Regions from separate parts of the Rhizobium sp. NPDC090275 genome, predicted to be linked through region 2. Evidence: riboswitches for the same ligand, from Rfam matches in the RefSeq annotation. Region 2 holds a riboswitch; each other region holds the start of a gene.
What was found. A riboswitch is a leader RNA that binds a small molecule or an ion and turns the genes downstream of it on or off. The one in region 2 is predicted to bind thiamine pyrophosphate.

Region 1 (10,168 bases), on a different contig from region 2:
CGGCTTTCCAGTATTCGGATCGGGCTTGACCGAGATGTCGCCGTTCTCCAGCACCGCCTCGAACGTATCGCCGAGGAAGGGCAGGGTGAGGCGGCGCGACCAGTCGATGTCGAAATGACGGGCATAGCGGCTGTTCTCGCCATTCTCGATGACGTCATGCCACCAGGGATTTTCCAGCGAGGCGGCCATGTGATTGGGCACGATGTCGAGAATCAGGCCGAGGCCGGCCGCCTTCAGCGCCTTCACCATGCGGTCGAAACCTTCGCGGCCGCCGATCGACGGGTCGATCTCGTTGGCATCGGTCACGTCATAGCCGTGGGTCGAGCCCGACGTCGCGGTGAAGACCGGCGAGGCATAGAGATGGCTGATGCCGAGCCGTTTCAGGTAGGGCACGAGGCCGGCCGCCCGGTCGAAGGTCATGCCGTTGCGGAACTGGATGCGGTAGGTGGCGGTCGGGATCTTCATTCTGCAACTCCCGGAGCAAGACGGACGATGATGGAATTCTGCGGCAGGTCGTTTGTCGCGGCCGGACAGGCGAAGATCGTCTCGCCCGGCTGGTCGGGCAGCGGTTGCGCGGTCTCGCCGATATTGAGCGCGACGGAGAGCGTGCCCTTCGGAAACGTCCAGGTGACGGCGAGGAACCCGTCATCGGTCTTCACTACTTTGCCGGCATGGCCGCCTGCGGTGCCAAGAAGCGGCACGATCTTCGCCTGGCGAAGGGTAAGCAGTTGCTTCGTCAGCGCCAGCCAGTCCCGGCCTTCGGCTCTTTCCGGCTTCTGCCAGTCGAGTTTCGAGATGTCGAAGGTCTTTCTCGCGTTCGGGTCGGGAACCTCTTCGCCTTCATGGCCGGCATGGCCCTCGAATTCGCGGGCGCGGCCTTCCCGGACGGCCTTGGCAAGGTCGCCGTGGAAATCGGTGAAGAACAGGAACGGATTGGTTTCGCCATATTCCTCGCCCATGAACAGAAGCGGGATATGCGGTGAGACGAGAAGTGCTGCAAGCAGGATTTTCGTGCGTTCTACCCCGGCAAGCGCGATCAGCCGTTCGCCCTGGGCGCGGTTGCCCACCTGATCATGGTTCTGGATGAAATCGACGAAGGCGACCGGCGGCTGTCCAGCACTTTTGACGCCACGCTTTTCGCCGGTCTGCGGCGACACTTCACCTTGATAGGCGAAGCCTTCGGCTAGAACCCGCGCCACCAGCTTTTCCGGCTCTTTGGCGAAATCTTTGTAATACGCATGAGTTTCTCCGGTCGCCAAGACATGCACGGCATTGTGGAAGTCGTCGTTCCACTCCCCGGTAAACAGCGGCGCTGCGCTCTCCTCGTCGCGTGGATGCAGGAAAATGACATTGCGGCTGTCCTCTGTCGTCAGGTGAATGGGCCGGTCGGTAATCTCGGCGCGGATGCGCTCTGCGATCTCGATCAAAACATGCTTTTCGGATGTATCGTCGATCTGATCGATCGCGTCGAAGCGCAGGCCGTCGAGGCGAAACTCGTGCAGCCAGTAAAGCGGCGCGTCGACAATATAGCGGCGGGCTGCATCGACATCGTAAGCAATCCCAGCGCCCCAAGGCGTAACGCGGTCTTCGTGATAGAAGTCCGGCGCCAGGAGCGGGAGATAGTTGCCTTCCGGGCCGAAGTGGTTGAGCACGATGTCCAGCACGACTGAAAGGCCGACGCTATGGGCCGCGTCGATGAACGCTTTGAAATCATCGGATGTACCGTAAGCTGCATGCGGCGCGTAGAGCAGTACGCCGTCATAGCCCCAGCCGCGTTCTCCGCCAAACTGCGCGACGGGTAAGACTTCGATCATCGTGATGGCGAGCTCCGCAAGATGGGGGAGCTTAGCGATCGCCGCTTGGAACGTCCCCTCTGCGGTGAAGGTGCCTATATGCACTTCGTAGACGACGGTTTCCTCCCAAGGCCGCCCTTTCCAGCCTGGGTTCCGCCAAACATAGCTGTCCGGGTCGACTACAATGGACGGGCCGCGAACGTCGCTTGTCTGCGCACGAGATGCGGGGTCGGGCACGGCCATTCCGTCAGCCAGAATGTATCGGTACTCACTACCAATTGTGACGTCCTGCAGTGTTTTTGTGAACCAGCCGTCCTCGCTGCGAGCCATGTCGTACTGCTGGGTACCGATCTCGAGAGAAAGACGCTGTTGACCTGGCGCCCAAAGGCGGAATTCCGTCTCTCCGGACGCATTGCGTCGAGCCCCCCAACCTTCTGAACCAGTTGAATGGGGGAGCAGGTTTGTGTTTGACTGCATGATCTGCCTTTCAGGCTTGAGAGAGCGACTGGCAAACGACCGATAACCCACGTTGTTCCGGCGTTTGACACGGTTGACCAAATTTTGCCACGGTCGGCCAAATAAAGGCGATCTGGAAACAAGCTCGAGTCGGTCGGGACTGACGACCTGCACATTTTTCGGTTTGAGGTCTGATCTTTTTACCCAGTCGCGCGTTAGGCGACGCCCCCAACCAGAGAAATTATTCATGCGCCTCTATCAATGCGACGTCAGCGGACTGCCACTCTATTTCGACAATCACTTCAGCGTCGGTGCTGACAACGCTCCTGTCGGCTTTCTCGCCGAAACAATGACGATGCACACTTTGATGCCAGCAGGTGATGATCTTTGGAGCATCATATCGCGCCCTGGTGAAACGTGGCGTTTCTGCGGGAACGCGCAGATTGACGGAAGCAATTGGTTGGTGCGATCCGACGACCCCAATCCATTGGCCATTCCGGCCCGATACAACCGCCTGATCCCGAATACCGATACGCCGCAGGGCTTGGAGCGGTTTCGAAAGATCGGCGCCGCACAAAGACAGTTGTTCTACTCTATCCTGCGGTTTGGTTTGCCTTGTCCAGGAAGAGATGCTGACCCGCAGGCCGGATTGGTCTTCGATTTTCTGGAGGATGCAATCGATGAGCTCGGTAACCTCATTCCGGCTATGACCGGTCACGAAGATGGCCTTATCAGCTTGCGCGCGGCTGAATCAGACGACGTCGTGCGCGAGACCGTCCGGGTGTCGATGGGCGAGCCATACCGAACGTTGCTTGGCCATTTTCGGCATGAGATTGGACACTTCTATTTTCAGCAACTCGTCGCAGACAGCGACTTGATCGACGAAGCGCGATCGCTTTTCGGCGACGAACGTGAGGACTACGATGCGGCACTTCAGCGTAACTATTCGGAAGGACCACCGCCAAATTGGCAGGAGAACTTCATCTCGACATACGCAAGCTGCCACCCTTCCGAAGACTTTGCCGAATGCTGGGCGCATCTCTTCCACATCGTTGATACTTTGGAATCGTCGCGCGCCTTCGGTCTTTCAATCGAACCAATGAGGCACCATGAGCTTGATGCGGAGGTCAATTTCGACCCTTACCGGGCCAAGAGTGCACAGCAGCTCGTCAATGCCTGGGTGCCCATCAGTCTTGCGCTCAACACATTCCAGCGCTCGATGGGGCAGGGTGACATCTATCCGTTTGTCTTGCCGCCGCCCGTCGTTGACAAGCTCGACTTTATCAACAGGCTCATTGGTCATGCAAGGTCGAACTATCGCGAACCGCTGCGTGCTCGTCCGAAATTTTCGGAGAACAAGTGAAAGCAACGAAGTTCGGGTCATGGGAGGAAAGCTCCCGTGACCCGCAAATCAATCTCTCATGGAAGACCATTTAACAATTCCGCAGCTTAGGCGGGTTAAAGTCTAGCATGGTCGCTTCAGAAGCGACTGCGTTCTCTGAGGTGAAAATGTTTCGTGTTGAGGAAACTCCCGAAATCCGGAATGCGCTTGTCTCTGAACTTGCTCAGACCACGTCGCCCACCACGGTGATGGGACTCACCATTCTAATCTTTGGTCTATTCTCATATGCGACCGTTGCGGATCCGCATCTGCTGGTCGCGACCGTCCTTGGTACGGCTGCGTCCTTCGCAAAGGTGGTTATCATGCACCGCCAGGTCAGAAGCAATGGGGGCTTCGTCAAGACGCGAGTTGAAACGGACCGCTGGGAAATTTCGCATGCGTCTGTGACTGCCGTCGTTGCGGCATCCGTGGCGGCCCTCTCTGTCATGATGTTTCGCAGCATCGATCTTCATCTCCACATGCTTGCCGCGGCCCTCCTGCTTGGATATTCCGCAGGTGTGGCGAGCCGCGTCTCAGTACGGCCGAAGATCGCCGCATCGGCAATCACCATTGCAGCGGTTCCGACCATAATTTCGGCAGCGTTGGTTGGCGATACCCCCCACCTTATCCTCGCAGGGATGTTTTCCGTTTTCTTTGCGGCGGGAATGCAAAGTGTTTGGCATGTTTACACCACTGCTAGGCGCCAGATCGTTCTTGCCCTGGAGATGGCGTCTCATGCCCGACAAGACGGCCTTACGGCTTTACCGAATCGATTTTCGATGCAGGAGACCTTTCGGTCCTACCAAAAGAGCCTTGGCACACTGGTCGGTGTCCATTGCTTCGATCTTGATGGCTTTAAGGCCATCAATGACAGACTTGGCCACTCGGGAGGCGACGAGCTACTACGCACGGTAGCTGGGCGCCTGCGGTCGTTAGTCACTTTGCCCAACGTCGCCGCGCGCTTTGGTGGCGATGAGTTCGTTATCCTTCAGGTCGGAATAACGACACCCCGTGAGGTCGCGGAGTTCGCTGAGAAGACAGCGGCGGAGCTTGTACTGCCATATTCGATTTTTGGCGAGGAGGTCTCGATAGGCGTCAGTCTCGGTTACACGATCAGTTCTGCTGATGAAGCCAATCTCGACGACATGGTTCGACTGGCAGATCTCGCGTCCTATCGCGCGAAGCGCCGAGGTGGAGGTATCGACGTTGAATTGCCAGGCGGAGCCCCTTCCACTCGGAAGATCGTCGTTTGATCAAAGATCGAACCGTCATCAAGCACTGTCTACTTTGCGTTTTGACTTGACCAAGGTGCGTAACGTCGCATAGCCTTTCGACATTCACCAGGGGTGTCCCGGCAAGGGGCTGAGATTCTGCTGAACAACTCGGTTTTGCCGATTGTGGGCGCAGTGACCCGTTGAACCTGATCCAGTTCATACTGGCGTAGGGACGGTGCAAGCGCTCGAAAAGCAAGGGTTTCCCGCTCGGAATCCGTGCCGGCGTCTTTCCATCATTCCGGCTGATGACTGGGTCTCCAACCGCAACTTGGAGCCTCAAACCATGAATATTGCCGCAAAAAGCCTGACCCCCACAGTGACCACCGGCCCGCTGCCGGCCTCGCGGAAGATCAATATCCCCGGAGAGATCCACGCCAACATCCGGGTGCCGATGCGCGAAATCAGCGTCCATCCGACATCAGGCGAACCGCCGGTCGTCGTCTATGATTCCTCCGGTCCCTACACGATCGAAGGAGCCGATATCCGCATCGAACAGGGCCTGTCGCAGTTGCGCCGCGACTGGGTTCTCTCCCGCGGCGATGTCGAGGCCTATGAGGGCCGCAACGTGCGCCCCGAGGACAACGGCTTCGTCAGCGGTGATCGGCTGACGCCCGAATTTCCGGCCAAGCGCCCGCCGCTGCGCGCCAAGGACGGCAAGGCCGTCACCCAGCTCGCCTATGCGCGCGCCGGCATCATCACGCCGGAAATGGAGTTCATCGCCATCCGCGAAAATCTCGGTCGCAAGGCGAAGGCGGAAGCTTTGATCCGCGACGGCGAGAGCTTTGGCGCCCATATTCCAGATCACGTAACGCCTGAATTCGTCCGCCAGGAGGTGGCCGCCGGCCGCGCCATCATTCCGGCCAACATCAACCATCCGGAAAGCGAACCGATGATCATCGGCCGGAACTTCCTCGTGAAGATCAACGCCAACATCGGTAATTCCGCAGTCACCTCATCCATGGCCGAAGAAGTCGAGAAGATGGTCTGGGCCGCGCGCTGGGGTGCAGACACCGTCATGGACCTGTCGACGGGCCGCAACATTCACAACATCCGCGAATGGATCATCCGCAACTCGCCGCTGCCGATCGGCACTGTGCCGCTCTATCAGGCTTTGGAAAAAGTTGGCGGCATCGCCGAGGACCTGACCTGGGAAGTGTACCGGGATACCCTGATCGAGCAGGCCGAACAGGGTGTCGATTATTTCACCATCCATGCCGGCGTGAGGCTGCATTACATTCCGCTGACCGTCAACCGCGTTACCGGCATCGTCTCACGCGGCGGATCGATCATGGCCAAGTGGTGTCTTCATCACCATCGCGAGAGCTTCCTCTACGAGCACTTCGAGGAAATCTGCGATGTCTGCCGGGCCTATGACGTCTCCTTCTCGCTCGGCGACGGGTTGCGCCCCGGCTCGATCGCCGACGCCAACGACGCCGCACAGTTTGCCGAGCTGGAGACGCTCGGCGAGTTGACGAAGATTGCCTGGGCTAAGGATTGTCAGGTCATGATCGAAGGCCCCGGCCACGTGCCGATGCACAAGATCAAGGAGAACATGGACAAGCAGCTCGCCGTTTGCGGCGAAGCGCCCTTCTATACGCTCGGGCCGCTGACGACGGATATCGCACCCGGCTACGATCATATCACCTCGGGAATCGGCGCTGCGATGATCGGCTGGTTCGGAACAGCGATGCTCTGCTACGTCACGCCGAAGGAACATTTGGGCCTGCCGGATAGAAACGACGTCAAGACCGGTGTGATCACATACAAGATCGCCGCACATGCCGCCGATCTGGCCAAGGGCCATCCGGCGGCCCAGGTACGTGACGACGCCTTGTCGCGAGCTCGTTTCGAATTCCGTTGGGAGGATCAGTTTAATCTGTCGCTCGATCCGGACACCGCCCGCAGCTTCCACGACGAAACCCTGCCGAAGGAAGCGCACAAGGTCGCGCATTTCTGCTCGATGTGCGGTCCGAAATTCTGCTCGATGCGGATCTCGCATGACATTCGCGCCGAAGCGCAGAAAGAAGGGCTGGAAGCCATGGCGGCAAAATACCGGGAAGGCGGCGATCTTTATATGCCAATAGACAATTCCGCACGTCCGGCCGAATAAAATGCACGTCCTTGTCAAAGGGGCCGGCGTTGCCGGCCTCGTGGTTGCCCATGAACTTAGCGCGCGTGGAGCGGATGTGACCATTTCCGATCCGCATATCGACTTCAGCCATGCCGCCTCGTGGCTTGCCGGCGGCATGCTCGCGCCCTTCTGTGAGCGGGAAAGCGCCGAAGAAGCCGTGTTGACGCGCGGCTTCGACGCCGCAGATCGATGGGATAAGATGCTGCCCGATGAAGTCGTGCGCAACGGAACGCTCGTCATCGCGCCGCCGCGCGATTTTGGCGAACTCAAGCGGTTCGCCAGCCGCACGACCGGGCATGATTGGATGGGGGAAAACGAGATCGCTTCCCTCGAACCCTCTCTTTCCGGCCGTTTCAAGCAGGCACTGTTCTTTCGCCAGGAAGCTCACCTCAATCCGCGCCGCGCGCTGCTCGGATTGAAGAAGAAGCTTTCAGCGCAGGGTGTCGCGTTCACCAAGACAGATGTGGATGCGCGCGAATTTAGCGAGATCGTCGATTGCACGGGGGCCGCCCGCATCGGGGATACCAGCGAACTTCGTGGCGTGCGCGGCGAAATGCTCTATCTCCACACGGAAGAAGTAACCCTCGCCCGCCCCATCCGGCTCCTGCACCCGCGCATCCCGCTCTATATCGTCCCACGCGGAGACGGCCTGTTCATGGTCGGCGCGACCATGATCGAGAGCGATTTCAACGGCTCGATCACTGCGCGCTCGTTGATGGAGCTGCTCAACGCCGCCTATGCGGTCCATCCGGCATTTGCCGATGCCACCGTCGTTGAGACAGGCGTCGGCATCCGCCCCGCCTTCCCAGACAATTTTCCGCGTGTGACGCGGCAGGACAATATCGTCACCTTTAACGGGCTCTACCGTCATGGCTTTCTGCTCGCGCCCGCGATGGCCGCCCAAGCTGCCGACATGCTTTTTTGCCAACAATCCGAGTAGAGGAAATCCCAATGCGCCTGATCATCAACGGCGAAGCTCAAACGGTTGCCGCCACCACACTTTCGCAGCTCTTGTGCGCGCTCGATTATGAAGGCGATTGGCTGGCAACTGCCGTCAACGGCGAACTCGTGCACCGTGAAGACCGCGATGACCACGCGTTGAACGATAATGACCGCGTCGAGATCCTGACGCCGATGCAGGGAGGCTGATCATGCTTGAGCTCTACGGACATAAAATTGCGTCCCGTCTTCTTCTTGGTACCGCGCGTTATCCCTCGCCGGCCGTGCTTGCCGAGACGGTGAAACGCTCAGGAACGGAAATCCTGACCGTATCTTTGCGCCGTGAAACGGCAGGCGGCCGCAATGGTGGCGCCTTCTTCGACATGATCCGGGCCCTTGGCACCCGCATTCTTCCAAATACCGCCGGCTGCCACGGCGTCTCCGAAGCGGTACTGACCGCGAAGATGGCGCGAGAGGTTTTTCGGACCAACTGGATCAAGCTCGAGGTCATCGGCAATCATGATACCTTGCAGCCGGATGTTTTTGCGCTGGTCGACGCGGCCCGCATCCTCATCGGCGAGGGCTTCGAGGTTTTTCCCTACACGACTGACGATCTGGTCGTCGCCGAGCGCTTGCTTGACGCCGGGTGCAAGGTGCTGATGCCGTGGTGTGCGCCGATCGGAACAGCGGCAGGGCCGCTCAATCTCTTTGCACTCCGATCGATGCGGGCGAATTTCCCCGAGGTGCCACTGATCGTCGATGCCGGTATCGGTCGTCCCTCGCATGCGGCAACGGTCATGGAGCTCGGGTTCGACGCCGTACTGCTCAACACAGCCGTCGCCGGAGCAGGAGACCCGGCCAGCATGGCAGAGGCCTTCTCCAAGGCGATCGATGCCGGCAGGCAGGCTTTCGAGGCGGGCATGCTGGAGCCTCGCGAGATGGCCGTTCCCTCGACGCCCGTCATCGGAAAGGCGGTGTTCCTGTGACGCTTGACCCGTTCTATTTGATCGTCGACAGCGCTGCCTGGGTTGAACGCTTGGTGCCGCTCGGCGTCAAACTCGTCCAATTGCGCATCAAGGATCGGGCGGCTTCCGAAATTCGCGCGGAGATTCGTGCTGCAAAGGCCGTCTGCGCTGATCATGACTGCCAGTTGATCGTCAACGACTATTGGCAGGCAGCGATCGAAGAGGATTGCGATTTCATCCATCTCGGTCAGGAAGATCTGGCGGTCGCGGATCTCGGTGCCATCCGTCGGGCCGGCCTTCGGCTTGGAGTCTCGACCCACGATCCGGCAGAGCTCGAAATAGCACTTGCCGCAGAACCGGATTACGTGGCGCTCGGACCTGTCTGGCCGACAATTCTGAAGAAGATGCCGTGGCAGCCTCAGGGCATGGGGCGTATCGGTGATTGGAAAAGCAGGATCGGCACCTTGCCGCTCGTCGCCATCGGCGGGATCACCGCCGAGCGCGCACCGCTCGTGCTTACAGAAGGCGCGGCCAGCGCAGCCGTCGTCACGGATATTACGCGCCATGACAACCCGGAGGCTCGTACCCTGCAATGGCTTTCGGCCACCGCGCCCTGGCGACCTCGTGAGGACGTCGGGGCATGACGGTGATTGGACTCACGATCGCCGGCTCGGATAGCGGAGGCGGCGCCGGCATTCAGGCGGATCTGAAAACCTTCTCGGCCCTCGGCGTTTATGGTGCAAGCGTGCTTACGGCCATCACGGCGCAGAACACGATTGGCGTCGCCGCCATCGAAGAAGTGTCCGCCGCGATGGTGTCGGCGCAGATGCGGGCCGTGCTTGGCGATCTTGCCGTCGACGCCATCAAGATCGGCATGCTGTCGCGGCGCGAGACGATCGAAACCGTTGCCGATGGCTTGCAGGGCTATCGGGGGCCTGTCGTGCTTGACCCTGTCATGGCTGCGACGTCAGGTGATCGGCTTCTGCGCGACGATGCGGTGGCCGTGCTTAAAGCCCGGCTGATGCCGCGGGTAGATCTCATCACACCCAATCTCCACGAGGCGGCGATCCTGACCGGCGAGATGATCGCCGCGACGACGGATGCCGCCATGCACCAGGCGCGCATGCTGCAGGCAGGCGGCGCTTGCTCAGTACTCGTTAAAGGCGGACATGGCACGGGCCGCGAGTGTATCGATATTCTGCTGACCGCCGAAGGGGAACTGCACCAGT
Region 2 (10,168 bases):
GGAGATATAGTTGGTCAGCGACTGGTTCTGGTTGTCGGCCACGCCGTCGAAGCGGATAGCGATGTCGCCGGGGCCGGTCGCCATGACCGCCTCGACCTTGTTGTCGATCTTGAAGTCCGGCGGCACATCGAAGCGGATGCCGAGACCACCATGCAGGAAGGTCTGGCCGCGAACATAGCCCTCTTCCGGGCTGTCGCCGTAGAGCAGGCCATCGATGCCGTCGAGATAATATCCGCGCCCGGTATCGCCGACCTTGCCCTCCTGGCCGAAGGCGCGGGCATGATCACGCGCAAGCTCGATGCGCTGCGCCGAATTCGGGTGGCTCGACAGGAAGTCCAGGCTCTGGTCGGCATCGGGATCGACCGACATGAAGCGGCTGTAGCCGGCCATGGAATCCAGGAAACGGCTGGCCGCATAGGGATCGTAGCCGGCTTCGCCGAGCATGCGCACGCCGATGACGTCTGCCTGCAATTCCTGCTGGCGCGAGAAGGCGGCAAGGCGCAGCTTGCCGCGCGCCAGCGCCTGCTTGCCGGCGATATCGCTGGACAGCACCTCGGCGACGACGCGGCTGGCGATCACTTCCGCCTCTTCGCGCTTCTGCCGCTCGATGCCGTGGTTGGCGGTGACGTGGCCCATTTCGTGCGACAGCACGGCCGCCACTTCCGACGCATCATTGGCAAGCGCCAGAAGGCCGCGCGTGACGTAGAGATAACCGCCGGGCAGCGCGAATGCGTTGATCGCGGGCGAATTCAGAATGGTGATGCGGTAGGACTGGCTCGGATTTTCCGACACCGCCGTCAGCGCGCCGGCAATGCGCGCCACCAGCCGCTCGGTCTTGGCGTCCTTGTATTCGCCACCATAGCTCGCGACGATGCGCGGATGCTCGCGCGCGCCCATGGCCGCACGCGGATCGTTCTTCTGCACTTCGTCGACGATCTGCGGATTGGACGAGGGCCCGACACTGGGCTGATAGGATTGCTCAAGCGCCGACTGACAGCCGTAAAGCGCCACGGTGGAGGCGGACAGGATCGACGCCCGTCGTGCCCAGCGGCACGCTGCGAAGAACACATCACTGGAAGGCGCGGGCAGTTTCCACGTCGTCATGCGGTCCAGTCTGGCTCTCCGAGTCATCGCGCTTCTCGGCCGGCTCGCCGTCATGGCGCCCCGGTCGTCTTCATCAAGGTTCAACAGGCGTACGCCCCCGTTTCCGCAGTGCACAATCGAGGGCCCAAGTCTTTGCTTTAGCTGATTTCCGCATCGGTTGCATAGCGAGACTCTGCCTAAATATGGCGGCTTTATACTTTAGCAAGCCTAACGTGGTTAAGGAGTTCTCTGGGTCGCCGCAAATTATGGCGAAAGTGCCGTTGTCTTGTTAAGATTCGTCGATCCGCAGAAATTGCCCCAGCGCGGAATTGTTTTCGCCGGTCGAAAACCGCGCGATCGGCGCCGCCACCGCGACCCTGCCCTGGTCGATGAAAATCGCATAGTCGGCAATCCGCCTGATCTCGTCGGCGTCGTGCGAGACAATCACGACAGTGTTGCCGCTGTCGCGATGCATCGCCAGAAGCAACCCCGCCATGTCGCGGCGCAGGCTCGGATCGAGCGCGGCGAAGGGTTCGTCGAGCAGCAGGATGGGGCGCTGACGCACCAGCGCCCGGGCAAACGCCACCCGCTGCCGCTCGCCACCCGAAAGCGTCGCCGGCATCCGCTTTTCGAAGCCTGACAGCCCGACCTTCTCAAGCGCCGACGTGATCGCGCGCCGATCGGCATCGCCAAGTTTCAGCGCCGGATGAATGCCGAGTCCGATATTGGTGAAGACATCGAGATGCGCAAAGAGGTTGTTGTCCTGAAACACCAGCGACACGGGCCGCTCGGCCGGATGTTGATGGCCGATATCCTTCCCGTCAAACAGGATCTGCCCCGCATCCGCCGTGTCGAAACCGACCAGCAGATTGAGGAAGGTCGACTTGCCCGCGCCCGATGCGCCTGTGACACCGATGACGGCGCTCTCGGGCAGCGCGCAATCGAACACGAATGAGTTCTGGCCCAGCCGCAGCGTCACGCCGCGCATCTCGATGGCATCACTCATGCGACAGCGCCTCCCGCTTCGGCTCATCCGCCACCCCCGAGCCCATCGTGCCCGAAATCGTCAACAGCAGGCAGATCACGCCGAGGATCAGCGCCAGCCCATCCGCATCATTGGTGCGATAGCTGCCGAGGCTGGAATAGACCAGCCACGGCAGCGTCACGAAGCTATCCGAACCAAACAAGGCCACGGCGCCGAGATCGCCCAGCGACAGGGCCATGGCAAAGGACAACGCCGTCAGCACCGGCTTTCGCAGATCCGGCCACGAAATCAGCCGCAGCTTGGCGAGGCCGGAGATGCCGAGGCTGGCGCTCAGCCGCTGTGTGCGGCGCTGGTGGATTGCGTAGGCCGGCTCCAGCACCCTGACGACGAAAGGCATCGCCATCAGCGCATTGATGGCGACCACAAGCACCGGCGCCACGACATTGACGTCGCCGACATCACGCGCCGCCAGGAACCAACCCGTGGCGAGAACGATGGGCGGGAAGAGAAGCACGAGCGACGAGGCGGCACCCATTGCGCCAAAGAAGGACCGCGCGCCGTGCCGCGCTTTGCGCTCAAGCGAGAGCGTATGGCGGGCGCGCACGAGCGGCATCGACAGGGCGAACGACAGCAAGGCCGACGAAAGCGCCATCGCGCCGCTGGTGGCAAAGGCCCGCCAGAAGATCGCTTCGCCGACCAGCTTCACCAGATCGGCGCGCAGACCGGCAATCACGATGAAGAGCAGCGGCAGGCCGAGAAACAGTACCGCCAGCGTGAGAAGCGCGCGATCGGCGATCCACGCACCGAACAGCGTGCCATCGGGCCGTCGGATCGTGCGACCCGACGTAAGCCCCGCATCGCCTGACGTCGGCAGCAGCGAGAGAATACCGAGAACCACGGCCGTCAACGCGATCTGCAGCAGGGACAAGCCCACCGCGCGGCCGGGATCGAAATCGAAGCGCAGCGACTGGTAGATCGCCACCTCGATCGTGGTCGCCGCCGGTCCGCCGCCGAGCATCAGCACCAGCGTGAAGCTGGTGGCGCAGAGCATGAAGATCAGCCCCGCCACACCTGGTATGACCGAACGCAGCACCGGCCACTCGATGAAGCGGAAGACGGACACCGGCCGCATGCCGAGACCGCTCGCCACCAGCCAGTATTCGCCCGGCACTCGCTCCAACGCCGCCAGCATAAGCCGGCAGGCAAGCGGCAGATTGAAGAACACATGCGCGAGCAGAATGCCCGACAGCCCATAAATGCTGACGGGCTGGTCGATCCTCGCCCATGACAGCATCGTGTTGACGACACCCTGCCGGCCCCAGATGCCGATCAGACCGAGCGCACCGATCAGCACCGGCAGCCCCATCGGCACCGCCATGAGCCGGATGATCCAGATGCGGCCGATAAATCGTGGCTGCCGCGCCAGCGCCCGTGCGACCGGAATGGCCAGCACGACCGACAGCAACGTAGAAAGCGCCGCCTGCAGAAGCGTGAAGCGCAGAACGCGCAGGATGTATGGATCGGAAACGATCGATCCGACAGGCATGCCGTCGGTGGAGATCAGCAGGGATAGCGTCGCGACCGTCACGAAGACGATGATGGCGGCGAGGCTGAGCGCCCCGCCGGCCAGCGCATATCGTCTTTCGGACGGCGCAAGAAGCATCAGTTCATGCTCATCAATTCATGCTCATCAATTCATGCTCATGGCGGCCAGCCACTCGTCGATCCAGGCCTTGCGGTTCTTGGCGACCTCATCCGAGCTCATCAGGAAGGTCTTCGACGGGTTGACGAGCTTGCCGAAAGCATCCGGCAGCGGCTCCGAGGTCTTGGACACCGGCATCATCCAGTTGTTGGTCGGGATCGCGTCCTGGAAGCCAGGGGTGACCATGAACTTCAGGAAGTCCTGCGCCAGCGCCTTGTCCGGCGCGTTCTTCAACAGGCCGGCAACCTCGATCTGGATGTAGTGCCCCTCGGAGAATGCCGCCGCCTGGTAGCGATCCGTGTTTTCCGAAACCATGTGATAGGCGGGCGACGTCGTATAGGAGAGCACCATCGGCGCCTCGCCCTTGGTAAACAGGCCGTAAGCCTCCGACCAGCCGGGCGTCACCGTCAGCACGCGCTTCTTGAGCTTGGCCCAGGCTTCCGGCGCCTTGTCGCCATAGACCGACTTCACCCACAAGAGCAGGCCGAGGCCCGGCGTCGAGGTGCGGGGATCCTCGATGACGATCTTCTGCGCGGGATCGCCATCGACCAGCTCCTTCAGGCTCGCCGGCGGCGTCTTGATCGTCTGCGTGTCGTAGATCACGGCGAAATGGCCGTAGTCATAAGGCACGAAGACATCATCCTTGAAGCCGCCGGGGACCTGCAGCGCGCCGGTGTCGATGCCGCTGGCATCGAATAGGCCAGTGGCCTTGGCTTCGGTGATCAGGCTTGTGTCGAGGCCGAGGACGACATCGGCCTTGGTGCCGGCACCTTCGAGCTTCAGACGCGACAGCAGCGCCACGCCATCGGCGACGCTGACGAAATTGACCGTGCAGCCGCATGTCTTCTCGAACGCCGCTTTCACCTTCGGGCCGGGACCCCATTCGGAGGTGAAGCTCTCATAGGTATAGATGGTGAGCGCCTTGTCGGCCGCGAGCGTAGCCGTTGCCGAAAAGCTCGCCAACAGCATGGCAGCGCCGAGCGCATAGGTCTTGAAATGGGTCATGACACCTCTCCTCTAGGTTCATTGAAGGGGAAAAGGGCGGTGCCTGGTGTCACGCGTCTAATCCCTCCGCCGGTGTTAGCCGGATCAGGTTCCGCGGGTTGGCTTTTGCAAGCCTCTCAGCCAAGTATCTGGGAAGATACAAGGCACCCCGTTAGAGCGTCGCAAGGTGTATATCCGTAGCCGGCGTCTGGCAAGAGCGGACGTCGGCCAGGGTTCGTCAGCCGGGTTCGTGGGCTATTCGGCGGCCTCGGCGGCGGCTTTCGCGGGCGTCCCACCTGTGCGCGGCAATTGCACCGGCTTCAGCATCAGCGCCGCCACAAGCCCGATGAAGGCAATGAGGCACGAGGTCATGAACAGGGGCACGAAGGCGCTGGCATAGGCATCCGCCACCGCCTGGCGCGCCGCCTCCGGCAATGCCGCCATCATCTTAGGCGTCAGCTGCTCGATATTCTCGACGCCGGGGATCGATAGACCCGTGCGGCCGAGCTGCGAGCCGATGATGGCGCCGTAGATGGAGATCGCGATCGAGGCGCCGCCCATGCGCGACAGCGTTACCGATCCGGTCGCCGCCCCGACATCGCGGGCGGGCGCCGCATTCTGCACGCCGATGATCGGCACCTGTTGCGCAAGACCGATACCGATGCCGTGCATCGCCATGATCGCGCCGATGATCAGCACCGGCGTTCCGGCATGCACCTGCGACAGCAGGACGAAGGCGACGGCGCTGACGGAGAGGCTGGCGATCGCAAACGGCTTGTAGCGCCCTGTCGCCGAGATCATCCGCCCGGCCGATAGCGAGCCGCATACGATGCCGCCGGTGAGCAGAATGAAGAGCGCGCCGGCCGCCGATGGCGAAAGACCCGTCGTCGTCTGCAGGAACAGCGCGAAGTAGTTGACCATGCCGATACCGATCGCACCGCTCATCACCGACATGACCAGCAGCAGGCCGAATGTCGGGTTGCGGAACAGCGACAGCGGAACGATCGGCTCGGCGGCGCGCCGCTCCACCAGCACCCAGGCGATGGCGCAGACGATGCCGAGCGCGATGATGCCAAGATTGCCCGGCGCCACCAGCGAGCCGAAGAGCTGGCTGCCATCGGCGGCGAGCACGATGCAGCTGGTGGTCATCGCCAGCAGCAACGCGCCGGCGTAATCGATCTTCGGGCGGCGGTTCGGCTTGCGGTAGGGCAGCATGAAGGCCAGCCCGGCAATCACGATCGCGCCGATCGGCACGTTGACGAGGAAGATCGAGCGCCAGCCGAACATATCGCTCATCGCGCCACCGAGGACAGGGCCGATTGCCCCCGAAGCCATGAGGACGAGGCTGGAATAGCTCTGGTATTTCGCTCGCTCGCGCGGCTCGAACAGGTCCGCATTGACGGCGAAGATCGACACCATGATGCCGCCGCCGCCGAGGCCCTGCAGCACGCGCGCCGCGATCAGCGTATCCATCGACACGGCCAGACCGCACAGCGTCGAGCCCACGGTGAAGATGATGATTGCCGCCATCATCACGTACTTGCGCCCGAAGAGGTCGCCGAGCTTGCCGTAGAGCGGCATGACGGCGCTGACGGCCAGCAGATAGGCCGAGCCGATCCAGCCGAACCGCTCGATCTGCCCGAATTCACCGACGATGGTGGGCAGAGCGGTGGCAACGATCTGGTTGTCGAGCGTGGCCATGAAAAGGGCGGCCATCAGGAAGAGAAAGAGAATGAGCCGGCGACGAGGGTCGGTCACCAGCGGCTGCGCGGCGATCTGTGAATTCATGGGGGCGATCTTTCAGGTTTCGGCGCAATTTATGTGCTGTCAGCATATAAATGTCAACGTCATATAAATGACATCAGCATATTTTCCTCCCCGATCGCTTCTGTTATCCTCCGTCCCATGACAGATAGTTTGCAAATCGCCCCAGACACCACGCCGACCGAGGATGATATCGCCCATATCGGCCAAAGCATGAGCCGTATGCGCATGATCACGGGGCGACGACTGATTGCCCGCCTCGCCATCGAAAAGGTGGCTCCGGATCTGGAGCTTTCGCATCTGGATGTTCTCGAAGCCGTCAAGCTCGCCCGCAGGAATGGCGAGGTGACCGTGGGGACGATTGCCGAGGCCATGCGCATCGATCCGTCCCGCGCAAGCCGCATTGTCGCCGACATGGTCGGCCGCGGTGTTCTCGAACGCGCGGCATCTCAGCAGGACGCCCGGCGGATCCTGGTGGTGATCACGCCATCCGGCTGGAGCCTGCTCACGGAACTGAAATCTCAAAAGCTCGCGATCATCAAGGATGTCGTCTCCGACTGGTCGTCTGCGGACGCCAAAAACTTCGCCGAGCTATTTGATCGGTACATGACCGGCTTCGAGCGCGTTTTCGCCATGCGTGACAAACATTTGCCCGCGGCACCAAAAGCTGGAAAATAGAACGAGAGATTGATCTGAATCAAACGGTTACCCGACAGCGTTTCATAGAACTCCCCCTGACCATAAACCTAGGAGAGATTCGAATGAAACGCCGCCTGGCAAAACTAAAGGGCATGTTCGCTGCCGTCGTTCTGGTTGCCGCTGCCCATCCGGCCATGTCCGCCGACCTGACCCAGCCGACCGCGGCTCAGGAAGCAACGCAGAGCCAGAGCCCCTGGATGATCCGCCTGCGCGCGCTTGGCGTCATCACCCAGGATTCCGGCTACGTTGGCGGCGTCGCGGGATCGGATCTCTCCTACTCGGACACCGTCGTTCCTGAATTCGACGTCACCTACTTCTTCACCGACAACATCGCCGCCGAGCTCATCCTCGGCACGACATTCGCCAACGTCACCGGCAAGGGTTCGATCGAAAGCCTCGGCGATGTCGGCAAGACCTGGCTGCTGCCGCCGACCGTCACGCTGCAGTATCACTTCAACGATTTCGGCAACTTCAAGCCCTATGTCGGCGCCGGCTTGAACTACACGATCTTCTACAACGAGAAGGGCAAGAGCGCCCAGAGCCTCGACATCGACAACACCTTCGGCGTCGCGCTCCAGGCCGGCTTCGACTACATGTTCGACGAGCACTGGGGCCTCAACGTCGACGTCAAGAAGATCTTTCTGCGTCCCGATTTCAACGTGAACGTCGGCGGCGCCGACATGACCGGCAAGGCCAAGCTCGATCCTTGGCTGATCGGCGCCGGTGTGACCTACCGTTTCTAAACCCAACCTTTATCGCAGAAACGCCAGAGGGCGCGGACAAACCCTGTCCGCGCCCTTTCCCTTTTCCTCCGCTTTGCGCTATGGGCAATGCCCATGAGCCAATCCACCTTCACCATCCTGCTCGGCGGCGAGCTGCACATCACGGAGCGCCTTCGCGTCGCCGTCTCCGGCAGCCGTTTCATCGCGGCCGATGGTGGCATGCGGCACGCGCTGGCGCTCGGTGTCAGGCCGGAGCTCTGGGTCGGCGATTTCGATTCCACGCCGGATGATCTGACGGCCGCATTCTCGGACATCCCGAGAAAGCCCTACCCCGCCGCCAAGGCCGCCACCGACGGCGAGATCGCCGTGTCGGAAGCGATTGCGCGTGGCGCGACACGGCTGATCCTCGTGGGCGCCCTCTCTGGCGACCGTTCCGACCACGCGTTGCAGCACCTGCTCTACGCCGTCAGTCTGGCAGAAACCGGCCTCGATGTACTCCTGACCTCGGGCACGGAAGAAGCCGTGCCGCTGATCGCGGGCAGCATCACGCTCGACCTGCCGAAGAACAGCCTGTTTTCCGTGCCCGCCTTCAGCGAACTCAACGGCCTCTTCATCGAGAACGCCCGCTACCCGCTCAGCGATTTCCATTTGCCCTTCGGCTCGTCGCGCACCATTTCCAATGTCGCGGAAGGCCCCGTGCGCTTCTCGCTTGAAAGCGGCCGCGCCATCGTGCTCGCCCGCCCTTACGATCTTTCCGGAGTCTGATTTTTGGCGCCCCCTATCCTTAAACTCGACGATATCTTCCTGAGCTTCGGCGGCGCGCCGCTTCTGGCGGGCGCTGCCCTGCAGGTGGAGCCCGGCGACAAGATCTGCCTTGTCGGCCGCAACGGTTCCGGCAAGTCGACGCTCCTGAAGATCGCCGCCGGCATGGTCGAGGCGCAGTCCGGCGAAGTGTTCCGCCATCCGTCGTCGACCGTGCGCTATCTCGAACAGGCGCCCGATTTCGCCGGCTACAGCACCGTGCAGGCCTATGCGGAAGCGGGGCTTGGACCGGGCGACGATCCATACCGCGTCACCTATCTTCTCTCGCATCTCGGCCTCACCGGCGAGGAAGACCCGAAGAACCTCTCCGGCGGCGAAGCGCGCCGCGCGGCCCTTGCCCGCGTTCTGGCGCCCGAGCCCGATATTCTGCTCCTGGACGAGCCGACCAACCATCTCGATCTCCCCACCATCGAATGGCTGGAAGGCGAGCTGCAGAAGACCCGCAGCGCGCTGGTGCTGATCTCGCACGACCGTCGCTTCCTCGAAAAGGTCTCCACCGCCACCGTCTGGCTCGACCGCGGCACCTCGCGCCGCCTCGATCGTGGCTTCGGCCATTTCGAGGCCTGGCGCGACCAGGTTCTGGAAGCCGAGGAGATGGAGCAGCACAAGCTCGGCAAGGCGATCGAGCGCGAAGAGCACTGGCTGCGCTACGGCGTCACCGCCCGCCGCAAGCGCAACATGCGCCGCCTCGGCGAACTGCAGACGATGCGCGCCAGCTATCGCGGCCACAAGGGTCCGCAGGGCACCGTTCAGGCGACCGTTTCCGACGCGCAGGAATCCGGCAAGCTCGTCATCGAAGCCGACAAGATCACCAAGACCTATGGCGAGCGCCCGATCGTCACGCCGTTTTCGATCCGCGTTCATCGCGGCGATTGCATCGGCCTCGTCGGCCCGAACGGCGCCGGCAAGACGACGCTTCTGAAAATGCTGACCGGCCAGCTGCCCCCCGATACCGGCATCATCAAGCTCGGCACCAATCTGGAGATCGCAACGCTCGACCAGAAGCGCGAGGATCTGAACCCCGAGGACACGCTGGCGCACTACTTGACCGACGGGCGCGGCGAGAACCTGCTTGTCAACGGCGAGCAGCGCCACGTCACCGGCTACATGAAGGAATTCCTGTTCCAGCCGGAGCAGGCCCGCACGCCGATCAAGAACCTCTCTGGCGGCGAGCGCGCCCGCCTGATGCTCGCCCGCATGCTGGCGCGGCCATCCAACCTGCTTATCCTCGACGAACCGACCAACGACCTCGACATCGAGACGCTGGACCTCCTGCAAGAGGTCGTCGCCGGCTTCCCTGGCACCGTCATCCTCGTCAGCCACGACCGTGACTTCCTCGACCGCACCGTGACCTCGACGATCGCACCTGCTGTTCCCGATGCGCCCGATGGCCGCTGGATCGAATAT
Region 3 (10,168 bases), on a different contig from region 2:
GTCGCGCTTGACCTTCGAGACCTTCATGCCGAAGGCGATGTTTTCGCCGACCGTCATGTGCGGGAAGAGCGCATAGTGCTGAAAGACAAAGCCGACGCCACGGTCGCGAACCGGAATGTCGGTCGCATCCTGGTCGCCGAAGAAGATCTGGCCGCCATCCGAATATTCGAGGCCGGCAACCATGCGCAGGATCGTGGTCTTGCCGGAACCCGAAGGCCCCAGCAGCGCGAGCAGTTCGCCGCTGCGGATATCCAGCGAGACATCGCGCACGGCGCGAAACGTGTCGAAGGTTTTGACGACGTGGTCGAGGCGGATCTTCATGAGTTTTTCTCTGCTGGCTGGGCAACGAGGACGGGACGCGCGGCGGGCTTGGCACTGCTGGAGCGACGGCCGGCCCCCTGGCGCTCGAGCGCCACCTTGGCGATAATGGTGAAGATGGCGATGACCGCCAGGATCGAGGCGGCTGCGAAGGCGCCGGTTGCCTGATAATCGTGATAAAGCAGCTCGATGTGTAGCGGCAGCGTATTCGTCTGGCCGCGAATATTGCCCGAGACCACAGACACGGCGCCGAATTCGCCCATCACGCGCGCATTGCAAAGCACGACACCATAGAGCATCGCCCACTTGATGTTCGGCAGTGTGACCGAGAAGAACGTGCGCCAGCCGGAAGCGCCGAGCGACGTCGCCGCTTCTTCGAGATCGCGCCCTTGCGCCTGCATCAGCGGGATGAGTTCGCGCGCGACGAAGGGTGCGGTCACGAACATTGAGGCAAGCACGATGCCTGGAATGGCGAACAGGATCTTGATGTCGTAGGCCTCGAGCGTCGGCCCGAAGATGCCTTGCAGCCCATAGACGAAGAGATAGGCAACGCCGGCGACGATGGGCGATACGGAGAACGGCACCTCGATCAGCACGAGCAGGAAGCGCTTGCCCCAGAAGTCGAACTTGGTGATCGACCATGCGGCCGCGACGCCGAAGGCGGTGTTGATGGGTACCGCGACCAGCGCGGTCAGCACCGTCAGCATGATCGCATGCAGCGTATCAGGATGACTGATTGTGGCGCTGTAGACCTGCCAACCCTTGGCGAAGGCTTCAACCCCGATGATGACGAGCGGCGCCAGGATGAGGAAAGCGCCGATGATCAGCACAAGGCTGATCAAGGTGCACCGGACGATCGGCTGGTCGCCGACGCGCGGCGGTTTTCGGCGGGTGGGAATGCTGCTCATGATCAGTTCCTCACCGTGTATCGCAGCGCCCGCGCCTGCATCCAGTTGGTCAGCGCCAGCATGAGGAAGGCTGTGAGCAGCAGGACAGAGGCGATCGCGGCGGCCGCCTGGTAGTCGTACTCCTCAAGCCGGATGAAGACGAGAAGTGCGGTGATCTCCGTCGACATCGGCTGATTGCCGGCGATGAAGATGATGGCGCCGAACTCGCCAAGCGAGCGGGCGAAGGACAGCGACACGCCGGCAAGCAGCGCTGGCGTCAGCAACGGCAGCATGACCTTTCGGAAAATCGTCCAGTCCGAACCACCCAGCGACTGCGCGGCCTCTTCGTAAGCGGGATCGAGATCCTCGAGAACCGGCTGAACGGTGCGGACGATGAAAGGAAGGCTGGTGAAGCACATGGCGACCATGATGCCGATCGGCGTATAGGCGACCTTGATGCCAATACCTTCAAGCACCGAGCCGAACCAGCCATTCGCCGCAAACAGCGTCGTCAGCGCGATACCGGCCACCGCTGTCGGCAACGCGAATGGCAGATCGACCATCGCATCCACGAGCCGCCAGCCGGGAAAACGATAGCGCGTCAGCACCCAGGCGAGCGCGAAGCCGAAAAACAGGTTGAAGATCGTGGCGCCGAGCGCCGAGAGCACCGTGACCCGATAGCTGGCGAGCGCGCGCGCGGATGACACGATACGCCAGTAGTCCTCTGGCCCAAGGCTTGCGGCCTTGAACACCAGGGCAGCCAGAGGAAGGACGACGATAAGGCCGACATAGAGAAGGGTCACACCCAGCGACAGGCGTAATCCGGGCAGGACATTGCGTCTCAAGCGGTCATTCCCTGTTTCATAAGTCCTGCTCTACAAGCACGATGACGAAAGCAGCCCGGGGGGCAAACGCCAGCCGAGCCAAGCGATATAATATCCGGTTAGGGCTTACCGGCTGCCATAAAGCTTGTCGAGAATGCCGTCGGAGGCGAAATGCTCCTTCTGGATCTTTTCCCAGCCGCCGAACGTATCGTCGACATTGACGAGGCGGATCGCCGGAAAATGGTCCTTGAACTCGCCGATCACGTTCTCATCGCGAACGCGATGGCCGAACTGCGCGGCAATCCGCTGACCTTCCTCGGTGTAGAGGAAGTCGAGATAGGACTTGGCGAGCGCTTCTGAGCCATGCTTGGCGGCGACCTTGTCGACCACAGCGACGGGGAATTCGGCAAGCAGGCTGACCGACGGGATCACGCCTTGAACCTTGTCGGAACCGTACTGCTTCTCGATGCCGCGCGTCTCGGCTTCGAAGGTGATCAGCACATCGCCGGTCTCGCGCTCGACGAAGGTCGTCGTGGAGGCGCGGCCGCCGGTGTCGAAGACCGGCACGTTGTCGAAGATCTTGGTGATGTAGGCTTCGATCTTACCCTCGTCGCCCTTGTAGGCTTCCTTGGCCCAAGCATAGGCGGCGAGATAGGTGTAGCGCGCATTGCCCGATGTTTTCGGGTTGGGGAAGACCGCATGCACGTCGTCACGCGCGAGATCACCCCAGTCCTTGATGTTCTTCGGGTTGCCGGCGCGCACCAGGAAGGATGGGAAGGAGTAGAACGGCGACGCGTTGTTCGGGAAGGCCTTGGCCCAATCCTTGGAGACGAAGCCGTTCTTCGCGAGGAAATCGATATCCGTCGACTGGTTGAACGTCACGACGTCTGCCTCGAGACCTTCGATGATCGAGCGTGCCTGCTTGGAGGTGCCGGCGTGCGACTGGTCGATCGTGACGCCCGGATGCTGCTTGATGAAGGCTTCGTTCTCCGAGGCGAAAAGCTCGCGCGAAACGTCATAGGACGCATTGAGAAGCTTTGTCGGCTCTGCGGCATGGGCCTGAACGGAGAAGAGGGCGGCAAGTGCTGTGCCGAGAATCAGAAGGCGGTTCATCTATCGCTCCGGTGTTTCACTGTGCGGTGAAACTAATCGGACCGCCTCCAGATCGCGAGGAACCACCGCCCCCGGTTGCGGACAGGCTTAGAAATTCTGTCCCTTTTTCGCCATATTTCGCGGCGGTTTTGCTTCATGCGGCGCGGGAGCATACTTACCGAGCGTTCCTAAGCCTCTGCTAACAAAATGCTTTCTTCACATCGCAAAATTGAGAGGGCCGAATAGAAATTACTGCGAAGTCTCGGCTCCTCAGTCCACGACATGGCCCTTGCGCTCGTCCAGGCTTTGGCGTATCACCCCGACATCACAGGGGTGCTCCGTAATGCCGGGGCTGAGATACGGTCGCATGATCGTGGACCCTCAAGCTGATCTGGATAATGCCAGCGGAGCGAGGTAGAGCGATGTTTTCCGGCGCGCAGATTTCACTGTATCCCATGACCGACAATTTCGTCGGTGTCATCACCCAGGCGCTTTCCGCGCTCGATCCCCATCGTGACAGGTTGCGGATCGAGACGGACGATATTTCGACGCTGATCATCGGCACGCCCGACGTGGTCTTCGCCGCCATGCGCGACCTGTTCGCGGCGGCCGCCAGCAGCGGCAAGCATTGCGTGCTGCACGCGACCATCTCGCGCGGCTGCCCCGGCGAGCCTGACGACCCGATCTGCCAGACGCCCGAACTGACCGGCCCCATGGCGCCGCTCGACGAGCGCAAGGCCCGCGCGCACCAGGCGGTCAAGGACGCGCCTGTCATCGGCCAGGAAACGGCCGCGCAGTTCTCGCTTTATACGCTCGGGATCGACGGCCACATGGACGAGATCTACGGCTGCATCGACTTCCTGAAGAATTCGGGCGTCTTTGAGAAATCGAAGAATTTCTGCACGAAGCTGCGCGGCGACACCGGTGCGGTGTTCTCGACCGTGCACGAGGCGCTGGTGCGCTTCGGCCCGCCGGCAGGCCATGTGACGATCGACCTTACCGTCTCGGCAAACAGCCCGTCCAAGCGCTAAGCGCCGATCCACGCTCGCGTTCAAAACGGTTCTATCATGTCGACATCACGCCCGCCTTCCCGGCAGGTCGTTTCCGGCCTGCACCATCACATCCGCACCGGTCTAAGCCGGGCTCTGCCGGCAATCGCGGCCGTCTGCCTTCTGGTGGCGACTTGGGAGGCCTATGTCCGCCTGTCCGGCATCTCGCCCACGACCTTGCCCTCGCCGTCCCGCGTTCTCGCGCAGACCTTTCAGGCCCGGCAGGCGCTGTTCGACAACACGCTTCCGACATTGCGGGCGACGCTTGCCGGTTTCGGCTGCTCGCTTGCGGCCGCATTCACCCTGTCGGTCCTGATCGATTTCTGCCAGCCGCTCCGTCGGGCGCTGTTTCCGCTCTTCATCATCAGCCAGACGCTGCCGCTGGTCGCCATCGCGCCGCTGATCGTTCTGTGGTTCGGCTTCGGCCTGATGCCCAAGATCCTGCTGGTCGCACTCGTCACCTTCTTCCCGATGCTGGTGGCGCTTTGCCAGGGCTATCAATCGACCGAAGACGAACTGCAGCAACTCGTGGCTTCGATGGGAGCGCCACGCTGGAAGCAGTTTCTGCTCGCCCGCCTGCCATCCGCCCTGCCCTTCTTCTTCGCCGGGCTGCGTATATCCATCACCTATGCCGTCGTCGGCGCGATCTTCGCGGAATATGCGGGTGCTGCCAAAGGGCTCGGCATCTACATGCTGAACGCCAAGAACAATTTTCGGCCTGATCTGGTGCTGGCCGCCGTGTTCGTCAGCGCCGTGCTGACCCTCACTCTGTTCGGCCTCACCGTCATCGCCGAACATCTGGCCATGCCATGGGCGAGACGCGGAAAGGGGAGCGCCCGATGACCGCGCCACGCCTGGAACTCAACCACATCACCTGCCGCTATGGCGAAACCCCTGTTTTGTCAGACATCTCGCTGACAGTGAAGCCCGGCGAATTCGTCTCCATCCTCGGGCCGTCAGGCTCGGGCAAGTCCACGCTCTTCAAGCTGCTGACCGGCGCGCGCAGGCCTGAGGGCGGCAACATGCGCTTCGACGGCCAACCGCTTGACGGAACGATCCACCCCTTCGCCTTCATGCCGCAGCGCGATGCGCTGATGCCGTGGCGGCGCATAATCGACAACACCACGCTTGGCCTCGAGGTTCAGGGCATGCGCCGCGCCGAGGCCCGCCGGCGGGTGCTGCCGCTGTTTTCCGAGTTCGGTCTCGACGGCTTCGAACAGCATTATCCGGCGGAATTGTCTGGCGGCATGCGGCAACGCGCGGCACTGCTGCGCACCGTGGTGCAGTACAAGCCGATGCTCTTGCTCGACGAACCCTTCGGCGCGCTCGACGCCCTGACGCGCGCGGGCATGCAGCGCTGGCTGGAGGAGATGTGGTCGCAGCACGACTGGACCGCGATGCTCGTCACCCATGACGTGCGCGAGGCGGTCTATCTATCCGACCGCATCTATATCTTCTCGCCCCGCCCTGCCCGCGTCATCCGCGAGATCACCGTCGATCTTCCACGCCCGCGCATATTGGACGGATCGGCGCGTGCGCGCGTAGCCGAGATCGAGGCCGACATTCTCGACACGCTTTTCAATGCCCCGAACGACGCCACAACGACCAACCTGGAGGAACCACGATGAAAACCCCGATGCTGACCCGCCGCGCAGCCCTGGCTTCGGCCGCAGGACTTACCCTGACGCTGCCGATGTCGCCGCTTCTGTCGAAGCCGGCCCGCAGCCAGGAGAAGCGCCCCGTCAAGGTCGCGCTGGACTGGACGCCCAATACCAACCACATCGGCCTCTTCGTGGCACGCGACAAGGGATTTTACCGCGATGCGGGCCTCGACGTGGAGATCCTGCCCTATACGGACACCTCGGCCGGCACGCTCGTCGCCAATCATGTCGCTGATTTCGGCATTGACGGCGCCATCGGCCTCATGACCCAGCGGACAGCCGGCGCCGATCTCGTGGCGACCTACGCCATCGTCCAGACCGAGACCGGCCGTCTCGTCTTCAATGCCGATCGCGATGACATCCGCAGCCCGAGGGATCTCGACGGCAAGACCTATGGCGGCTTCGGCAGTGCCTGGGAAAACGCGCTGATCGGCTCGCTGATCCGCCATGATGGCGGCAAGGGCGAATTCGAGACCGTGACGCTCGGCACCTCCGCCTATCAGGCGCTGGCCAACGGCAGCGTCGATTTCACGCTCGAAGTCTACACCTGGGAAGGCGTGCAGGCGGAACTCGAGGGCGTGAAGCAACGCGCCTTCCGCTACGCCGATTATGGCGTTCCGGACGAGCACACGACGCTGCTCGCCTCCAGCCAGGCATTTCTGGATGAGAAGCCGGATCTCGCGCGCGCCTTCCTGCAGGCAACCCGCAAGGGCTACGACTTCGCCGTCGATCACCCTGGCGACGCGGTCGATCTGATGATCGCGGCCAATAGCGACGCACTGACCAATCGCGCGCTTGTAGAGGCATCACTGAAGGCGCTGATCGCGGGGCACTACTTCCGCACGCAGGATGGCATTACCGGTCGCATCGACCCGGCCAAGATGACAGCGATCGGCGACTATCTGTTCCAGGCGAAAATCCTGAAGGATGCCGACGGCAAGACACTGACAGCCGCGCCTGACTTTTCGCGCTACTTCAGCAATACGCCGCTCAATGCCGCCTGACGGGCGTGCATGCCAGCCTCTGCCATCCAATACGTTTCCTCCAGCCGATATTCGGTTGGAGGAAGTGCTATCAATACCGATAGCCGACCGGCTGATGACACTACCGCGCGGTTCCGAACCAGTAACCTAGCGTGCAGTTTGAATAAAGTTTTACTGAAAATTCATGGTGTAACGCTGATTATTAGCAAGCGAATATTTTTCACCATTCTGGCGTTCTAGCCAAATTAATTTTCGGAGCTTAGATCTTGGCAAACCTAAGGATTTCGCGGCAACTCTTCTTGCTTGTCGGCCTGCTGCTCGTGATATTCTCGGGCATTGTCTACATGCAAATCCGCACGTTGCGGGAGGCCATCTACACCGAGCGTTTCGAAATGATGCGCTCACAGGTCGAAAGCGCCATCAGCGTGCTCGACACGTTTTACCAGCAGGAAAAAGCCGGAGCGCTGACGCACGAAGCCGCGCAAACGGCCGCCTTCAAGGTTGTCGAGAAAATGAAATACGAGCCTTCGGGCTATTTCGTCGGTTTCGACTACAATGTCGTCCAGATATTCAAGGACGGTTCCAAGAGTATTGGCCAGAACCAATCCGGCACACAGGACAAGACCGGAAAATATATCTCGAAGGAGCAGGTTGATCGCGGCATCGCGGGCGGCGGCCGCACGATCTTCTACTGGCAGAAGCCCGGCCAGCCGGCTGATCAGCTCTTCCTCAAGGGCAATTATTCGAAAGCCTTCGAGCCTTGGAAAGTCGTCGTTGCCACTGGCGTCTACATGGATGATGTCGAGACGCAGATCTGGGATGCCACGATGGCAGTCATCGGTCTCTGTCTCGTCGCACTGGCGATCGCCGTCGCCATGGCCTTCTACATCATTCGCGGCATCTCGCGTCCGCTGTCCGCGATCCATGATGCATTGGGCGCGGTTGCCAATGAAGACGTGAGCAAAGCCATTCCGCATACGGACCTGCGCAACGAGGTCGGCATGATGGCGAAGGCCACCAAGTCGCTCCAGGAAAAGGTGCGCGATCGTCAGCAAATGACCGTCCGGCAGGAAGAGCAGCAGCGTGAGCTCAATGCCGAGCGCCAGCGCAGCGTCGATGCACAGCTGCTCGACGCCGAACAGCAGGCGCATGTGGTTTCGACCATCGGAAACTCGCTTGAGCGACTGGCGAACGGTGATCTCACGGTCCGCTGCGATGATCTTGGCACCAAGTATGCCGGCCTGCGCGACAACTTCAACGATGCGCTCGCACGGCTTGAGCAGGCGATGTCGCGTGTCAGCCTTAAGGGCAACGATATCGCCGTCAGTAAGGAAGAAATTCGCCGCGCCTCCAACGAGCTCGCGCAGCGCACGGAACGCCAGGCCGCCAACCTCGAAGAAACCTCGGCGGCGCTCGACGAACTGACGGTTGCCGTCCGGCAGACCGCCGATGGCGCCCGCGAAGCGGCGCGGCGCGTCTCCAGCGTCAGCAGCGAAGCGCAGCAAAGCGACGCCGTCGTCAGCGAAGCGATCAACGCCATGAACGGGATCGAACAGTCCTCCGCCGAGATCACCAAGATCATTGGTGTCATCGACGAAATCGCCTTCCAGACGAACCTTCTGGCTCTCAACGCGGGCGTTGAAGCGGCGCGTGCTGGCGAAAGCGGCAAGGGTTTTGCGGTTGTCGCGCAAGAGGTTCGCGAACTTGCGCAGCGGTCCGCCGCGGCGGCGAAGGAAATCAAGAGCCAGATCTCCAGCTCCTCGACGCAAGTCGAGCAGGGTGTGGACCTGGTCGGACGTGCCGGCGAGGCGCTGAAGAGGATTTCAAGCCAGATCGAAAGCGCCAACGAGATCGTGTCGAAGATCTCCCACAGCGCTCAAGAGCAGGACACGACCTTGCGTTCGATCTCGCAGTCGATGAACCAGCTGGATACGGCAACGCAGCAGAATGCCGCCATGGCGGAAGAGACGACCGCGTCCGCCGAGGTGCTCGCCAACGACACCGGCGATCTGCTCGATTTGATCCGAGGCTTCCGCATCGGCCAATCGGGTGGCGCGACGTCGCTTCACGACATGGGCCAGAAGATGCGGCTCGCGAGCTAGGTCTCAGACAACACGATCGAGTCGGCTCGATTTTCGGAACAGATGTGGCGGCGCCTCCCGAGGCGTCGCCACATTTCGTTGTGCTCATAACCTTTGCCGGGCAGGATGTCTGCAAGCAGGCCGTGAGGAAAATCGCGCACACCCTCGAGTCAAACTTGACTCCAATGATCAAGATAAGTAAGCAATGCTGACGTAATCAAAGGTCAGCCATCAGCGGCCGTTACGCGGGTCTATTTCGACGATGACAGCACGCGCCCACAGCAAAGTGACGGTTTTCACGGCAGCGATTGCGCAGCCGGCCGCCACGCGTGCGTCCACGCATACCGCCAATAAAAAACGCCTTTAAATCGCCAGCGGAGGAGCGTGCCAGGTCACCTGCGGCTCCGCCTGCGGGACTGAAACGACACGCGCCAAGGCGCGACCAAGGAGACGGGCAGATGAGCGCACAAGATCGGGTCACGGGCCTCTACGACATCAGCGAAGACAAGAGCAGCTGTGGTGTCGGCTTCATCACCCGCAAGGACGGCGTTCAGACCCACGACGTGCTGAAGAGGGGCCATGAGGCGCTCTGCGCCGTCCCGCATCGCGGCGGCATGTCGGCGGAAGGCGTCGGCGATGGCGCCGGCATCTCTGTTGATCTCTCCCTGTCCTTCTTCCGCGGCCTCACCGGCAAGCCGGATCTCGCGGCAGGTCGTTTCGGCGTCGGCAATTTCTTCCTGCCGAACAACCCGAATGAGCACCAGCGCGCGGCTGATATCATCGAGGCGACGCTGGCCGATGAGGGCTTGCCCGTGCTTCTCGTGCGAGACGTGCCTGTCGACAATGACGCGATCCGCCCGATCGCCGTGCGTTACCAACTGCCGATCCGCCAGTGGGTGTTTGCCGCTCCCGAGGCCGCGAAGACGCCGGCCGAATTCGACTGGCGCATCCACAAGGCGCTGCTTACGATCGAAGCCGTTGCCTATACCGATCGCGCCTTGGCCGGCTTCTATCCGCTGTCGCTCAGCGCCCGCACGCAGGTCTTCAAGGGTCGGCTGAACTCCAACGAAGTCCTGCCCTACTTCCGCGACCTCGTGGACCCCGCGCACGAAATCCACACCATGTATTTCCACACGCGCTTTTCCACCAACACCGACCCGCACCCCTCCATGGCCCAGCCCTTCCGGCTGATGGCGCACAATGGCGAACTGAACACCGACAAGAAGAACCGCCTCTCCGAAGCCGCGATCGCGCTTGCCCGCAATTCCGCGAT

Region 1: linked by a shared signal. The riboswitch ahead of thiC (phosphomethylpyrimidine synthase ThiC) and the one ahead of thiB (thiamine ABC transporter substrate binding subunit) in region 2 are both predicted to bind thiamine pyrophosphate.
Region 3: linked by a shared signal. The riboswitch ahead of ACIQUB_RS13740 (YkoF family thiamine/hydroxymethylpyrimidine-binding protein) and the one ahead of thiB (thiamine ABC transporter substrate binding subunit) in region 2 are both predicted to bind thiamine pyrophosphate.

The regions. Positions count from the first base shown of each region.
Region 1 covers NZ_JBIVYL010000009.1:86,679-96,846, reverse strand. The annotation lists gene treY (malto-oligosyltrehalose synthase) at 1-465, opposite strand, end outside; gene treZ (malto-oligosyltrehalose trehalohydrolase) at 462-2,498, opposite strand; gene ACIQUB_RS22115 (putative zinc-binding metallopeptidase) at 2,497-3,612, shown strand; gene ACIQUB_RS22110 (diguanylate cyclase domain-containing protein) at 3,720-4,883, shown strand; TPP riboswitch at 4,963-5,095, shown strand; gene thiC (phosphomethylpyrimidine synthase ThiC) at 5,188-7,014, shown strand; gene thiO (glycine oxidase ThiO) at 7,016-7,975, shown strand; gene thiS (sulfur carrier protein ThiS) at 7,987-8,184, shown strand; gene ACIQUB_RS22090 (thiazole synthase) at 8,187-8,960, shown strand; gene ACIQUB_RS22085 (thiamine phosphate synthase) at 8,957-9,583, shown strand; gene thiD (bifunctional hydroxymethylpyrimidine kinase/phosphomethylpyrimidine kinase) at 9,580-10,168, shown strand, end outside.
Region 2 covers NZ_JBIVYL010000010.1:51,254-61,421, forward strand. The annotation lists gene ACIQUB_RS23350 (M48 family metalloprotease) at 1-1,131, opposite strand, end outside; gene ACIQUB_RS23355 (ATP-binding cassette domain-containing protein) at 1,373-2,089, opposite strand; gene thiP (thiamine/thiamine pyrophosphate ABC transporter permease ThiP) at 2,082-3,731, opposite strand; gene thiB (thiamine ABC transporter substrate binding subunit) at 3,759-4,739, opposite strand; TPP riboswitch at 4,820-4,936, opposite strand; gene ACIQUB_RS23370 (MDR family MFS transporter) at 5,010-6,542, opposite strand; gene ACIQUB_RS23375 (MarR family winged helix-turn-helix transcriptional regulator) at 6,660-7,196, shown strand; gene ACIQUB_RS23380 (OmpW family protein) at 7,280-7,960, shown strand; gene ACIQUB_RS23385 (thiamine diphosphokinase) at 8,048-8,704, shown strand; gene ACIQUB_RS23390 (ABC-F family ATP-binding cassette domain-containing protein) at 8,708-10,168, shown strand, end outside.
Region 3 covers NZ_JBIVYL010000004.1:566,854-577,021, reverse strand. The annotation lists gene ACIQUB_RS13760 (sulfate/molybdate ABC transporter ATP-binding protein) at 1-321, opposite strand, end outside; gene cysW (sulfate ABC transporter permease subunit CysW) at 318-1,226, opposite strand; gene cysT (sulfate ABC transporter permease subunit CysT) at 1,229-2,050, opposite strand; gene cysP (thiosulfate ABC transporter substrate-binding protein CysP) at 2,156-3,142, opposite strand; TPP riboswitch at 3,441-3,551, shown strand; gene ACIQUB_RS13740 (YkoF family thiamine/hydroxymethylpyrimidine-binding protein) at 3,544-4,152, shown strand; gene ACIQUB_RS13735 (ABC transporter permease) at 4,189-5,013, shown strand; gene ACIQUB_RS13730 (ABC transporter ATP-binding protein) at 5,010-5,798, shown strand; gene ACIQUB_RS13725 (ABC transporter substrate-binding protein) at 5,795-6,835, shown strand; gene ACIQUB_RS13720 (methyl-accepting chemotaxis protein) at 7,081-8,916, shown strand; gene ACIQUB_RS13715 (glutamate synthase-related protein) at 9,354-10,168, shown strand, end outside.